DNA from 2 places in the Actinoplanes sp. NPDC051861 genome. Region 2 is predicted to be linked to the other one. Evidence: riboswitches for the same ligand, from Rfam matches in the RefSeq annotation. Region 2 holds a riboswitch; the other holds the start of a gene.
What was found. A riboswitch is a leader RNA that binds a small molecule or an ion and turns the genes downstream of it on or off. The one in region 2 is predicted to bind ZMP and ZTP.

Region 1 (7,674 bases), on a different contig from region 2:
CCACGAAGCTCTTACCGGCGGTGTTCTGCGGCAGCGTGCCGTCCTTCGCGTACTGCGCGATGGCCTCGACGCCCATCTGCGCCATCTTGATCGGGAACTGCATCGAGGTCGCACCGATCACGCCGGCCGCGACGTTGTCCACACCCGGGCACCCGCCGTCGACCGAGACGACCGTGACGTCGCGCTCCTTGCCGGCCGCCTTGAGCGCCTCGTACGCCCCCGCTGCCGCCGGCTCGTTGATGGTGTAGACCAGGTTGATCGACGGATCCTTCTGCAGCAGGTTCTCCATCGCGGTCCGCCCGCCCTCCTCGTTGCCGTCGGTGACGTCGTGGCCGGCGATCCGCGGGTCGTTCTCGTCGCCGATCCGGGCCGGGTCGCCCACCTGGATGCCGAAGCCCTCCATGAACCCCTGGTCGCGCTGCACGTCGACGGAGACCTGGTTGGCGTTGAGGTCGAGCATCGCGATCCTCGCCTGCTTGCCCTCGGAGTCGAACTTCGCCTTGGCCCACTGCCCGATCAGGCGGCCGGCCTCGAAGTTGTCGGTGGCGAACGTGGCGTCCGCCGCGTCGGGCGGATCGACCGGCGTGTCCAGCGCGATGACCAGCATGTCCGCCTCGTGTGCCCGGTCGATGGCGGGCACGATGGCCTTGGAGTCGTTCGGGGTGATCAGGAAGCCCTTGGCGCCGAAGGAGATCAGGTTCTCGATCGCCAGCACCTGTGACTCGTTGTCGCCGTCCACCTTCCCGGCGAACGTCTGGAGCTCGACCCCGTACTGGGCGGCGGCCTCCTGCGCGCCCTTCTTCATGGTCACGAAGAACGGGTTGGTGTCGGTCTTGGTGATCAGTCCGACGACCGGTTCGCCGGAACCTCGGTTGCAGGCCGTCAGGCCCGCGAGCAGCAGGACCGCACAACCGGCGGCCGCGAGCAACGGTGATCGCTGGCGCATGCCTCCTCCGGGCTTCGAGAGACGAGACATCGAAAGACAACGTTGTCTTGGAGTAGACGCCCAGCCCTCCGGAGTGTCAACAATGAGTTTCCAACACGTTGCGCCGAGTGATCGTGGGAGTGGGCCATGGCGCGGCCGACCATGAACGACGTCGCCCGTACCGCCGGCGTCAGCCTGAAAACCGTGTCCCGTGTGGTCAACGGCGAGCCGACGGTCGCCCCTGACCTGGCCGCCCGCGTGCGTGCGGCGGTCGAGTCGCTCGACTACCGGCCGCACCTGGGCGCCAGCATGATGCGGCGGCAGGACCGGCGGACCCGGACCATCGGGGTGCTGCTGGAGGACGTGTCCAACCCGTTCTCGGCCGCCCTGCACCGGGCGATCGAGGACCAGGCCCGCAGCCGCGGGGTGCACGTGCTGGTCGCCAGCCTGGACGAGGACGAGCGCCGCGAACGGGATCTGGCGCGCGCGTTCCGGCAGCGGCAGACCGACGGCCTCATCGTGGCGCCGACCGCTTCCGATCAGTCATACCTGACCCGGTTCACCGGTACGCCGGTGGTCTTCGTGGATCGCGGCCCGAGCGGTTTCCAGGCCGACACGGTGGTCTCCACCAACGTCGCGGGCGCCGCCGGTGCGGTGCGGCACCTCGTCGCGCACGGGCACCGGCGCATCGCGTTCCTCGGCGACTACCAGCGCATACCCACCGCGGGCGACCGGTTCCGCGGCTACCTGCAGGCGCTCGGTGGCCGGGCCGGGCCGGTGCTGCACGACCTGCACGGCGAGGTCGCCGCTGAACGCGCCACGCTGGCGCTGATGCGCCGCGCCGGTGCTCCGACCGCCCTTTTCACGAGTCAGAACCTGATCACCATCGGGGCGGTCCGCGCGCTGCGCCGGCTGGGCCGGCACCACCAGGTCGCCCTGGTCGGCTTCGACGACTTCCCGCTCGCCGATCTGCTGGATCCGGCCGTCACCGTGGTGGCGCAGCATCCGGCCCGGATAGGCCGAGCGGCCGCCGACGCGCTCTTCGAGCGCATCGACGGCCACGACGGCCCGCCGCGCGAGATCAGGGTGGCGACAACCCTGATCCCGCGCGGCAGTGGTGAGTTGCCGATCAGGGGAAGTTGACCACGTAGGACGGTACGGTCGCGGTGCCCTGCGCCGGCCCACCGGTGGTGTTGACGACGTTGTCGATCACGCCGTTGCCACCGAGCGAGACGGTCAGCAGGTTGTGCAGACGGACGCCGGACTTCACCGGCACCTCGAAGCCCCGGTCCGCGTGGATCGACGGGTTGACGTTGAAGTAGCAGTAGCTACCCATCGCCCACGCCTCGTGCGTGTTCACCGAGTCCGCCACCTTGTACGCGGCATACCCTTCCGCCCCGGTCCGCCAGGCCGCCTGGGTCGGCGGGTCGTACGGCATCTCGTTCTGGAAGAAGTACGTCCGGCCACCGTTGCCGTTCCAGATCACCTGGTACTTCTGGTAGTGCTCGACGAACAGCCCGTACGCCGTGACGTCGTTGCCGTTGACGATCAGGCCGTGGTCACCGAGTGCGGTGTCCCAGTTGTAGGTGCCCGCGTTGCCGTGGTCGGCACGCCACGCCCAGATGTGGTCGATGATCACGTTGTTGCTGTTGACCAGCAGGCTGTTGGTGGCCTTGCCGGCGATGTAGCCACCGACCCGCAGGAACACGTCCTGCACCGACGACGGGTTCGCGGCGTGGTTCGCCGTCGACCCGCTCTGGCCCATCACCAGCAGGTTCGGCGAGAGCGTGGTGCCCGCGTCGAAGAGGATGCCGGCGACCTTCACGCCGTCCACATCGGCCACCTGCATCGCGGTGACGCCGTTCTCCGGGATGACCGTGGCGTAGCCGAGGCCGAGCACCACGGTGTTGGCCCGGTTCACGTTGATCGTCTGGTTCACCCGGTAGATACCCGGCTGGAAGATCAGGTTGAGGCCCGAGGCGAGGGCCGCGTTGATCGTCGCCGCGCTGTCGCCCGGCTTCGCCACGTAGAACTGGCTCAGCGGGATGCTGGTACCGGGCGTGTTGCCGTTCACCCAGCTCGCGCCGACGCTGTTGGTCCGCAGGTTCGGCACGAACACCGCGTAGTCGGAACCGGTGTGGTACAGGTACGGCTTCTCCCGGATCACCGGGGTGTTCGCAATCGTGGTGTACGGCGGGTTCGGGTAACCCGCACCCGACGGGGCACCCTGCACACCGACGAACGCCTGGTTCCACACCGCGTTGGTGTTCGAGGCGATCGAGCTGTTGCGCGTGAGCCACTGCTGCTGGGAGTACTGCCCCAGCGTGCCGCTGATCCGCGAGTCGGCGACGTAGCCGCCGGAGGCCCAGCCGTACCCGTTCGGCGCCAGGTTCAGGTTGCCGTGGATGTCCATCCGCCGGAACGGGGCGGCCTGCGAGACGGCCCACCGGTTGGTGCCGTTCACCGGGTAGACGGAGAGGTTCTCGGTGGAGCGCCAGAAGTTCTGGGTGGCGTTGCCCGCGAACCAGCCCGCGTCGACGGTGATGTCACCGTTGATCCGTACGTCCTGCGGGTTCTGACCGAGACCGACCACCGAGGTGTAGAAGCCCACCTGGATGTTCAGGTTGTTGTAGGTGCCCGGCCGGAACGCCAGCACGTAGCGGCCGGTGCCGAACTGGGCGGTCTCCTGCTGGCGGAAGATCTCGTCGGCGCGCGCCTGGATGCTGGCCGACGACATCGACGGGTCGAAGACGATCACGTTGGCGCCGAGGCTGCCACCGCCCGGGACGCTGGTTCCGCCGTCCTCGCCGAAGACCTTGAACTCCCACAGCGAGTAGCCGTATCCGGTGGTGCGCTGGGTGCCGTACATACGCACGTAGCGCCCGGTGCCGCTGACGGTCAACGACTGGTTGCCACCGGTGCCGGTGGTGGTCGAGTAGATGGTCGTCCAGGTCGAGGCGTTGTTCGACACCTGGATCTGGAACGCCCTCGCGGCGGCCGTCTCCCAGTTCAGCTCGACCCGGGTGATCGCCTGCGACGTGCCCAGGTCGACCTGGATCCACTGCGGGTCGGAGAAGGCGGACGCCCAGCGGGTGCCGGTATTGCCGTCGAACGCCTCAGCGGGGTTGTACGCGCCCGCCGCCTCGGTGGAGGAGGCCGTGGCCGGCTTGCCCTGGGACAGGAGGACCTCGGCGGCCGAGGCCGATGTGGTGGTGACCGCGGCGAACCCGGCCACCATGGCGGTCACCAGACCACCGATGGCGGCGAGGCGCCAGGGGGAACGTCTCATTGCTTCTCCTCGGGGAGCGGGACGGACGGCAAGGGGACGGCTTGCGCACCCGGGAAGCGCTCTAACGGATCTTGGGAGAGCGCTTCCCGGCCGAACGTAAGGAGAGCAACGAATTCATGTCCATAGTTGGTAACAGTTCCGGAACCTGCACGTCTTCTCGCACAAAACCCGTGCTAGGCGGCCTCAACTGGGATTACGCCCGCTGATAACACCGAAGCCGGAACCGGTTCCGGCGACGCGCGCGAGAACGCCCACACCACGCAAGAAGGAATAATCAGTATTCATGGTACGAGACCGTTGCGCGGAAGCGCTTCCCGACAGAAAACCGCCCCCGCCGGCGTGGGGCCGGCGGGGGCGGTGACGGAAACAGATCAGCCGAGATCGACCGACGGGTACAGCGGGAACGGGGCCAGCAGCTCCGACGCCTGCTTGCTGATGCGGTCGGAGAGGGCCGCGTCCAGGGTGAACTTGGCCTTGGAACCCTCGGCCGGGCTGGTGGCCGCGAGCACGTTGTGGATGAGCTCGGCGATCTGGTCCATCTCGCCGACGCCCAGGCCCCGGCTGGTCAGCGCCGGCGTGCCGACGCGGATGCCGGAGGTGTACCAGGCGCCGTTCGGGTCGTTCGGGATCGCGTTGCGGTTGGTGACGATGCCGCTGTCCAGCAGCGCCTGCTCCGCCTGGCGTCCGGTGATGCCGAACGGGTGCACGTCGATCAGCACCAGGTGGTTGTCGGTGCCGCCGGAGACGAGCTGCACGCCACGCTTGAGCAGGCCCTCGGCGAGTGCCTGGCTGTTCGTGACGATCTGCTGGGCGTAGGTGGCGAACTCGGGCCGCCGCGCCTCCGCGAACGCGATCGCCTTGGCCGCCATCACGTGCGGCAGCGGGCCGCCGAGGACCATCGGGCAGCCGCGGTCCACCTGCGACGAGAGCTCCGGCTGGCAGAGCACGGCACCACCACGCGGGCCGCGCAGGCTCTTGTGGGTCGTCGTGGTGACGATGTGCGCGTGCGGGATCGGGTTGTAGTCGCCGGTGAAGACGCCACCGGCGACCAGGCCGGCGAAGTGCGCCATGTCGACCATGAAGGTGGCGCCGACCTCATCGGCGATCTCGCGCATCGTCGCGAAGTTCACCTTCCGGGGGTACGCCGAATAGCCGCCCACGATCACCGCGGGCTTGAACTCCTTGGCGGTCTCCCGCAGCGCCGCGTAGTCGATCTGGCCGGTGGCCGGATCCACGCCGTAGCTGCGCTGGTCGAACATCTTCCCGGAGATGTTGGGCCGGAATCCGTGGGTGAGGTGACCGCCGGCGTCCAGGGACATGCCGAGCAGCCGCTGGTTGCCGAACGCCTGCCGCAGCTCGGCCCACTCGGCGTCGGTCAGGTCGTTGATCTGGCGCTTCTCGAACTTCTTCAGGTACGGCACCTCGACCCGGTCGGCCAGGATGGCCCAGTAGGCGACCAGGTTCGCGTCGATGCCGGAGTGCGGCTGCACGTAGGCGTAGGGCGCGCCGAACAGCGCCTTGGCGTGCTCGACGGCCACCGACTCGACGGTGTCGACGTTCTGGCAGCCGGCGTAGAACCGGCGGCCGATCGTGCCCTCCGCGTACTTGTCGGAGAGCCAGTTACCCATGGCGAGCAGGACGGCCGGCGAAGCGTAGTTCTCACTCGCGATCAGCTTCAGCGACTCACGCTGATCGGTCAGCTCCTTGGCGATCGCGTCGGCAATGCGCGGCTCGACGGACCGGACCACCTCGAGGGCGGAGCGAAAGGCTACGGATTCCGCGTTCAACTCAGACATGGGACCTCCCTATCACGTAGTGAAGAGGCCCAGGCGCACGGCAAGTCGTCGTCTCGACGAGGCCGCTCCCCGATGGTCAACCATCCGAACGCGCCAGTCACGGCCCGTCCGTCAGCATACCGGCGACGACGGGGAACCTGACACCCGTTAGCCGCTCCGACACCTCCCAGAGCCGCCGTTGTGCCACCGGGTCGTAGGCCGCCTCCACCGCCAGCACCCGCACGGGCCGTCCCGTGTTCTCCCCTCTGCCGTCCGGTCCGTAATACTCGCCGCCGCGAGCGGCGACATCGGTGGCGGCCCGGAGAATCGGTTGCGCTCCTGCCAATTGGTCTTGGATCAACCAAGACATAACCCATTTCGTACGCCGTGACGCCGCCAGCCGGTAATGCCACGGACTGTGCCGCATCAACGGAGTCCTCGCCGCCCCCGGGTGCGCGCCGATGCTCACCAGCCCGGGGTACCGACGCTGCAGCTCGAACGCGAACAGCAGGTTGGCCAGCTTCGAACCGCAATACGCCCCCCACGGGTCGTATCCCTTCTCGGCCCGCAGATTCTCGAAGTCCATGACCCCGCGCCGATGCCCGTTGCTGCTGACCGTCACCACCCGAGCGCCGGGCGCCGCCAGCAGCCGATCCAGCAGCAGACCAGTGAACGCGAAATGCCCCAGATGATTGACCCCGAACGTGAGCTCGAACCCGTCGCTCGTCAGCTCGAACGGCGGAATCATCACGCCCGCGTTGTTGACCAGCAGATCCAGCCGCTCGTGCCGGTCCCGGAACTCCTCGGCCGCGGCGCGCACCGACCCGAGATCGGCCAGATTCAGCAGCAGCGCCTCCCCTTTGATCTCCCGTGCCACGGCACCGATCCTCGCCGGATCCCGCCCGGCGACCACCACGATGGCACGCCTGCCGGCCAGCTCCCTCGCCACCTCGTACCCGATACCGGAGTTCCCGCCCGTCACCAACGCCACGCGCCCACGCAGGTCAGGGATGTCAGCTGCGCTCCACATACTGAGCCTCCTATAATCGGGACACCCGTCCCGCTTACCGCGACGATACGGGACGCCCATCCCGTTTATCAACCAGTCGTTCCCCGGAGATCAGATGCGAGCAGACGCCGAACGTAACCGCGCCAAGGTCATCAAGGCCGCGATGACGGCCTTCGCCACCGAGGGCCTGTCCATCTCGGTCGCGGAGATCGGCCGCCGCGCGGGCGTCGGCACCGGCACCGTGAGCCGGCACTTCCCCACGAAGGAGTCTCTCTACGCCGCCATCGTCCTGGCCAAGGTCACCGAGATCGCCACCGAGGCCCGCACGCTGATCGAAACCCTGCCGCCGGCCGACGCGTTCTTCGCGTACTTCGCCTACATGGTCGAGGAGGCCGCCACCAACCGCGGCCTGGCCGAGGCCATGTCAGGCGGCGGCTACGACATCGAAAAGGCCGTCGACGGGACGGAGGAGGACCTGGCCACCCTGGAGTCAACCCTGCTCCACAACGCCCAGGCCGCCGGCGCAGTCCGCTCCGGCGTCACCCGCGACGAGGTCAAGGCCCTGATCGGGGCATGCGTCGCCGTCCCGTCACGCACCCACATGGTGGAGATCGTGTCCGCCGGATTACGCCCCTGAAATGCAGAAAGGCCCACCCCGGAGGGTGGGCCTTTCTGT
Region 2 (7,674 bases):
TGACCCTCGTACGGCGCGTTGTGCGGGAGGGTGATCTCGACCAGGTTGGCCTCGCCCTGCCGGAAGGTCATCAGCCGGACCAGGTCGCCGACTGTCACCGCCTCCTCGACCAGGGCGGCCATCAGGCGGGGCTTGCTGACCGCGACGTCGACGCCCCACTGCTCGGTGAAGAGCCACTCGTTCTCGGCGCGGTTGACCCGGGCCACCACCCGCGCCACCGCGAACTCGGTCTTGGCCAGCAGCGACACCACCAGGTTGGCCTTGTCGTCGCCGGTGGCGGCCACCACGACGTCGCAGGCCGCCAGGTCGGCCTCCTCCAGGCTGGTCAGCTCGCAGGCGTCGGCGAGGATCCACCGGGCCTGCGGCACCCGCTCCGGGCAGAGCTGGCGCGGCTGCCGCTCGATGAGCATCACGTCGTGGCCGTTGCCGATCAGCTCCTGGGCGATGGACCGGCCCACGTTCCCGGCTCCCGCGATGGCGATGCGCATGGTCAGTGACCTTCCTTGTCCGCGCCCTCGGCGATGCCCAGGACCTTGTCCACGGTCTCGTCGGTCACCAGCAGGTAGACCTGGTCACCGTCCTGCAGCACGGAGGAGGGCTGGGCGAGCAGGCCCATCCCGAAACGGGTCAGGTACGCGACGCGGGCACCACTGCGGTCCTCCAGGGACTTCACGGTCTGCCCGACCCAGTCCCGGTGCAGGGACGCCTCCACGATGCTGACCACGCTGGTCGGATCCCGGAAGACCTCGACCCGGCCCTCGGGCACCAGGAACCGGAACATCCGGTCGGCGGCCCACCGGATCGTCGCGATCGTCGGGATGCCCAGCCGCTCGTAGACCTGCGCCCGGCGCGAGTCGTAGATCCGGGCCACCACCCGGCTCACGCCGAAGGTCTCCCGGGCCAGCCGGGCCGAGATGATGTTCGAGTTGTCGCCGCTGGAGACCGCCGCGAAGGCGTCCGCCCGCTCGATGCCGGCGGCGCGCAGCACGTCCCGGTCGAAGCCGATCCCGTTGACCGTGACGCCGCCGAAGTTGTCGCCGAGACGCCGGAACGCCTCGGCGTCGCGGTCGATCACCGCCACTTGATGGCCTTGCGCGTCCAGCTTCTGGGCCAGCGTCGAACCGAGCCGGCCACACCCCATGATCACCACGTGCACGGTTCGTGCCCTCCCGAATCACTACGGATCAGTGTGAGCCTCCCATGCGGCTTCCACTGCCCGTGTCCGGGGCGCCCAGCGGGCCGTGCGACCCGCCCGTACTCTTGGCACTCGTGGCCAGTCCCACCTCTCTTGCCAAGCGGCTGCTCCTCGGCCGGCCGTTCCGTTCGGACAAGCTGCAGCACACGCTGCTGCCGAAGCGGATCGCGCTGCCGGTGTTCGCCAGCGACGCGCTCTCCAGCGTGGCGTACGCACCCGACGAGATCCTGCTGACCCTCTCCATCGCCGGTGCCGCCGCCTACGCCTATTCCCCCTGGGTGACGCTCGCGGTCGCGGTGGTGATGGTGACGGTGGTCGCCAGCTATCGGCAGAACGTGCACGCCTACCCGTCCGGCGGCGGCGACTACGAGGTGGCCACGGTCAACCTCGGCCCCAAAGCGGGCCTCGGTGTCGCCAGCGCGCTGCTGGTCGACTACATCCTCACGGTCGCCGTCTCGGTCTCCTCCGGCGTCAGCAACCTGGGCTCGGTCGTGCCCTGGGTGGAGGAGAACAAGGTCGGTGTCGCGATCGCCGCGGTGATCGTGCTCAGCGCCCTGAACCTGCGGGGTCTGCGCGAGTCCGGCACGGCGTTCGCGGTACCCACGTACCTGTTCATCATCGTCATCGTCGGCATGATCGTGACCGGGTTGATCCGGGTCTTCGTGCTCGGCCAGGATCTGCAGGCGCCCAGCGCCGACCTGGTGATCGCCGCCGAGGAGGATCATCTGTCGCAGATGGCCTTCGTCTTCCTGCTGTTGCGGACGTTCTCGTCCGGCTGCGCGGCGCTCACCGGTGTGGAGGCCATCTCCAACGGCGTGCCCGCGTTCAAGAAGCCGAAGAGCAAGAACGCGGCCACCACGCTCATGCTTCTCGGCGGCATCGCGATCGTGATGCTGTTCGGCATCATCACGCTGGCCCGCGCCACCCACCTGCAGTTCGTGGAGGATCCGACGATCCAGATCGTCTCCGGGCCGGTCAACTACGTGCAGAAGACGGTCACCACCCAGTTGGCCGAGACAGTCTTCGGCTCCGGATCGATCATGCTCTTCGTGGTCGGCGGCGTGACCGCGATGATCCTGTTCCTGGCCGCCAACACCGCCTTCAACGGCTTCCCGGTGCTCGGCTCGATCCTGGCCCAGGACCGGTACCTGCCACGCCAGCTGCACACCCGCGGCGACCGGCTGGCCTTCAGCAACGGCATCCTGTTCCTCGCGGTCGCCGCGATGGTGCTGATCGTCGCGTTCCACGCCGAGGTCACCAAGCTGATCCAGCTCTACATCGTGGGCGTGTTCGTCTCGTTCACGCTGTCGCAGGCGGGCATGATCCGGCACTGGAACCGGCTGCTGCAGACCCAGCGGGACCCGGAACGCCGCCGCCGGATGATCCGCTCCCGGGCGATCAACGCGTTCGGCATGTGCCTCACCGGCGCCGTCCTGATCGTCGTCCTGATCACCAAGTTCCTGCTCGGCGCGTGGATCGCGATCGCCGCCATGGTGGTCATCTACGCGCTCATGGTCGCCATCCACCGGCACTACACGCGGGTGGCCGAGGAGTTGAAGCCGACCGAGGAGCGGCCGGTGCTGCCCTCGCGCAACCACGCGGTCGTCCTGGTCAGCAAGGTGCACATGCCGACGCTGCGGGCGCTGGCGTACGCGCAGGCGACCCGGCCGGACACGCTGACCGCGGTCACCGTGAACGTCGACGACAAGGACACCCGCGCCATTCAGGCGGAGTGGGAGCGGCGGCAGCTCCCGGTGCCGCTGACCGTTGTCGACTCGCCATACCGCGAGATCACCCGGCCGATCATCGACTTCGTGAAGAACGTGCGCCGGTCCTCGCCCCGCGACGTGGTCACGGTCTTCGTGCCGGAGTACGTGGTCGGCCGCTGGTGGGAGAATCTGCTGCACAACCAGAGCGCGCTGCGGATCAAGGGGCGGCTGCTCTTCGAGCCCGGCGTGATGGTCGTCAGCGTGCCCTGGCAGCTGCGCTCCAGCCAGGAACGCGACCTGGACCGGCTGGACCGCGGCCTGAGCCTGGCGCCGGCCCGGGGGCCGCGTCAACGCGCCGACGAGACCCCGCCCGAGCCGGCCGAGGGGACCGAGACCAAGTGACCGTTCCGGCAGAGACCGCAGACCTGATCCAGGGGGACCGGGTCGAGCTGACGGTGGGTGCTCCGGCGCACGGCGGGCACTGTGTGGCCCGGATCGGTGGCCCGCACGGCCGGGTGGTCTTCGTCCGGCACGCGCTGCCGGGCGAGCGGGTCACCGCCGAGATCACCGAGCTGCACCGGGGCTACCTTCGTGCCGACGCGGTCGAGATCCACGAGGCCTCGCCGGACCGGGTCGAGCCGCCGTGTCCGCATGCCCGTCCGGGTGCGTGCGGCGGCTGCGACCTGCAGCACGTCGCGGGCGACGCGCAGCTGCGGTGGAAGGGCTCGGTGGTCCGGGAACAGCTGGAGCGGATGGCTGGGCTCTTTTTGGACGTACGGGTGGAAGCGTTACCGCCGGCGTCCGGAGACACGCTCCTCGGCTGGCGCAGCCGGATCCGCTATGCGGTGGACGCCGCGGGACGCCCCGGGCTGCTCCAGCACCGCTCGCACCAGGTGGTGCCGATCGACCGGTGCCGGATCGCGCACCCGGCCATTCAGGAGCTCGACCTGCTGACGCACGAGTGGCCGGACGCCGACGCGGTGCAGGCGGTCGCCACCACGGGCGGGGACGTGGCGGTGCTCGCGAGGCCGGCCGGCAGCCGGGCGCCGGAGTCCGGGGACGACCTGGGCGAGCCGATGTCCGGGGGACTGGTCCGGCTGTCAGGGCCGGGAGAGGTGGTCGAGAACGCGGGTGGGCGTGCTTTTCACGTACCCCCGGAAGGTTTTTGGCAGGTGCACCCAGCCGCAGCCGAAACGCTGACCGATGCCGTGCTGGAGATGTTGCGGCCCGCACCGGGTGAGGCGTCGTGGGATCTCTACGGTGGAGCCGGCCTGTTCGCGGCTGCCCTGGCGGAGCGGACCGGTGCGCGGACCACTGTGGTCGAGTCCTCGCCGCTCGGGGTGGCCGCCGCGCGCCGCAACCTGGCCGATCTGCCGCATGTGGAGGTGGTCGCGGCGAAGGTGGATGTGGCGCTGAGCCGGCGGCGGATCGCCGGGCCGGTGGATCTCGTCGTGCTGGACCCACCGCGTGCCGGTGCCGGTGCTCGGGTCGTCCGTGCGGTGGCGGCGGCACGGCCGCGCGCGATCGCCTACGTCGCGTGTGACCCGGCGGCGCTGGCCCGCGACATCAAGACGTTCGCGTCGGTGGGGTGGCGGGCTGATCGGATTCGGGCGTTCGACTGCTTCCCGATGACTCAGCACGTGGAGTGTGTGGCGCTGCTGCTCCCGGAGGACTGACCGGCCCTCGCGCGGCGGGCCAGTTCGATCAGGGCGTCCAGGGAGTCGCGGGTGCTGATCAGGTCGTTGATGTGGCTGGAGAGCCGGTCGCGCTCCTGGGACAGGCGCTCCAGGGCGGCGTCGGAGTGTTCCAGGCTCGGTGTGTCGACGCACGGCAGCAGCTCGGCGATGGTGCGGCTGGAGAGGCCGGCCGTGTAGAGCCGCTGGAGAAAACGGACACGCTCGACCTCGGCGGTGCCGTAGAGCCGCTGGCCGCTCGGGCTGCGAACGCTGGTCAGCAGGCCCTGCTCCTCGTAATAGCGGACCGACCGGACGCTGACGCCGGCCTGTGCCGCGAGATCGCCGATGCGCATGCCGGCCTCCGATGCACCTTGCCTCTGACGTCAGTGTCAGGTTACCCCGCCCCGCCCCCGCCGCGTGTTGAGTTCGGGTCGCTATGAGGGCCGAACTCCACACGCGGCGGGTGTGTGGAGTTCGGGTCGCTATGAGGGCCGAACTCCACACGCGGCGGGTGTGTGGGTGTGTGGGTGTGTGGGTGTGTGTGGAGTTCGGGTTGCTATGAGGGCCGAACTCCACACGGGGCGGGGGTTTCGTGTTACGGGGTGGCGCGTTCGGCTGCTGTTACGGCGTTGCGGAAGAGCATGGCGACTGTGGTGGGGCCGACGCCGCCGACTCGGGGGGTGATCGCGCCGGCGACCTCGGCGCATGACTCGTCGACGTCGGGGAGCAGGCGGCGGCCCTCGTAGCGGACGCCCGCGCCGACCACGACCGCGCCCGCGCGTACGTGTTCGGGCTGGATGATGCCGGGGACGCCGGCCGCGGCGATCAGGATGTCGGCCCGCTGGGTGTAGCGCTGCCAGTCCGGAACGCCGGTGTGCACGACGGTGACCGCGGCGTTGGCGGTGGGGCGCTTCTGGGCGAGCAGCATGGCGAGGGGGCGGCCCAGGGTGGCGCCGCGGCCCAGGATGACCACCTCGCGGCCGGAGACCGGGATCTCGTGGAAGGCGAGCAGCGCCTCGATGCCGGCCGGGGTGCAGGGCAGCGGGCCGGGCAGCCCGACGGCGAGCCGGCCCATGTTGAGCGGGTGCATGCCGTCGACGTCTTTGTCGGGGTCGAGGGTCTGCAGAGCCGCGTCGTAGTCCAGGTGGGCCGGGATCGGGTACTGGATGAGGACGCCGTGTACGTCCTTGTCGTCGTTGAACTCGGCGATCACCTTCAGCAGGTCGGCCTGGGTGACGTCGCCGGACAGGTGCCGGTGCGGCGAGGCGAAACCGAGCTCACCGGCCTGCTTCTGCTTGATCCGGATGTAGCCGGCGCTGGCGTCGTCGTCGCCGACCAGGATGGTGGCGAGGCTCGGCTGGACGCCGCGCTCGCGAAGGCGGGCGACGCGCTCCCGGACGTCGGCGAGAACGGACTCGGCGACGGGGGCGCCGGGGAGAAGGCGTGCTGTGGACATGCGACTCCTCAACCGGGGAGCCCAGGCGGTCGACTCCTCCTGACCAGCTCCCCGATGGTTCGACCATCCCCATGCCGCCAGTCGCTGTGTGACTCCAGGATGCCAGGTCAGGTTGGGGTGCCCGGTCGGGGGCTGACAAGGCACCCGGCGGTGGGTCGCCTGGCCGCCGCCCAAGTCTGTCCGGGGAGGCGGGATGTAAAGGTTGTGTGGAGGGAAGGTCACCAACCGTTCGCTCCAGTCGCGCTGGGGCGCGGCACGGATAGACTCGGGCCTCATGAGCGACTCCCCCTCGACCCCGGCCGGCCTGCTGACCAGCATCACCGCCCCCGGTGACCTGAAGCGACTGACCTCGGAGCAGTTGACCCTGCTCGCGGCCGAGATTCGTGACTTCCTGGTGGCCAAGGTTTCGCGCACCGGCGGGCACCTCGGTCCGAACCTGGGTGTGGTCGAGATGACCCTCGCGCTGCACCGGGTCTTCGATTCGCCCCGTGACAAGGTTCTCTTCGACACGGGCCACCAGGCGTACGTGCACAAGATCGTCACGGGCCGGCAGGACGGCTTCGACCTGCTCCGCCAGCGGGGTGGCCTCACCGGCTACCCGAGCCAGGCGGAGAGCGAGCACGACCTGATCGAGAACTCGCACGCCTCCACCGCCCTGTCGTATGCGGACGGGCTCGCCAAGGCGTTCGCGCTGCGCGGCGAGGACCGGCACGTGGTGGCCGTGGTGGGTGACGGTGCTCTCACCGGCGGCATGTGCTGGGAGGCGCTCAACAACATCGCCGCCACCCGCAACCGGCTCGTCATCGTGGTCAACGACAACGGCCGGTCGTACGCGCCCACCATCGGCGGCCTCGCCGACCACCTCTCCACGCTGCGCCTCAACCCGGGCTACGAGAAGGTTCTCGACCTGGTGAAGGACGCGCTCGGCTCGACGCCCGTGGTGGGCAAGCCGGTCTTCGAGGTGCTGCACGCGGTCAAGAAGGGCATCAAGGACGCGGTCAGCCCGCAGCCGATGTTCGAGGACCTCGGCCTGAAATACATCGGGCCGGTGGACGGGCACGACCAGCAGGCGATGGAGTCCGCGCTGCGCCGGGCCAAGGGCTTCAACGCCCCGGTCATCGTGCACGCGGTCACCCGCAAGGGCTACGGATACCGTCCGGCCGAGCAGGACGAGGCGGACTGCCTGCACGGCCCGAGCAGCGCGTTCGACGTGGAGACCGGCAAGCTGCTGGCCGCGCCGACCCTCAAGTGGACGAAGGTGTTCGCCGAGGAGCTGGTGGAGATCGCCGACGAGCGCCCGGACGTGGTCGGCATCACCGCCGCGATGGCCGAGCCGACCGGCATCGCCGCGCTGGCGAAGAAGTATCCGGAGCGCACCTACGACGTCGGCATCGCCGAGCAGCACGCGGCCACCAGTGCGGCCGGCCTGGCGATGGGTGGCCTGCACCCGGTCGTGGCCGTCTACGCGACGTTCCTGAACCGGGCGTTCGACCAGGTCCTGCTGGACGTGGCGATGCATCGGCTGCCGGTGACGTTCGTGCTGGACCGGGCCGGCATCACCGGTCCGGACGGGCCGAGCCACTACGGCATGTGGGACATGAGCGTCTTCGGTGTGGTGCCGGGCCTGCGGATCGCCGC

Region 1: it holds a riboswitch for ZMP and ZTP, as region 2 does, so the genes downstream of both, AB0M02_RS06605 (glycine hydroxymethyltransferase) here and AB0M02_RS05435 (tetrahydrofolate dehydrogenase/cyclohydrolase catalytic domain-containing protein) in region 2, are expected to answer to the same signal.

Annotation. Positions count from the first base shown of each region.
Region 1 covers NZ_JBFAYE010000002.1:319-7,992, reverse strand. The annotation lists gene AB0M02_RS06620 (sugar ABC transporter substrate-binding protein) at 1-946, opposite strand, end outside; gene AB0M02_RS06615 (LacI family DNA-binding transcriptional regulator) at 1,073-2,068, shown strand; gene AB0M02_RS06610 (discoidin domain-containing protein) at 2,055-4,214, opposite strand; gene AB0M02_RS06605 (glycine hydroxymethyltransferase) at 4,586-6,010, opposite strand; ZMP/ZTP riboswitch at 6,031-6,121, opposite strand; gene AB0M02_RS06600 (oxidoreductase) at 6,108-7,019, opposite strand; gene AB0M02_RS06595 (helix-turn-helix domain-containing protein) at 7,114-7,635, shown strand.
Region 2 covers NZ_JBFAYE010000001.1:1,105,717-1,113,390, forward strand. The annotation lists gene AB0M02_RS05410 (TrkA family potassium uptake protein) at 1-494, opposite strand, end outside; gene AB0M02_RS05415 (TrkA family potassium uptake protein) at 491-1,156, opposite strand; gene AB0M02_RS05420 (APC family permease) at 1,270-3,306, shown strand; gene AB0M02_RS05425 (TRAM domain-containing protein) at 3,303-4,580, shown strand; gene AB0M02_RS05430 (MerR family transcriptional regulator) at 4,538-4,933, opposite strand; gene AB0M02_RS05435 (tetrahydrofolate dehydrogenase/cyclohydrolase catalytic domain-containing protein) at 5,176-6,036, opposite strand; ZMP/ZTP riboswitch at 6,049-6,131, opposite strand; gene dxs (1-deoxy-D-xylulose-5-phosphate synthase) at 6,311-7,674, shown strand, end outside.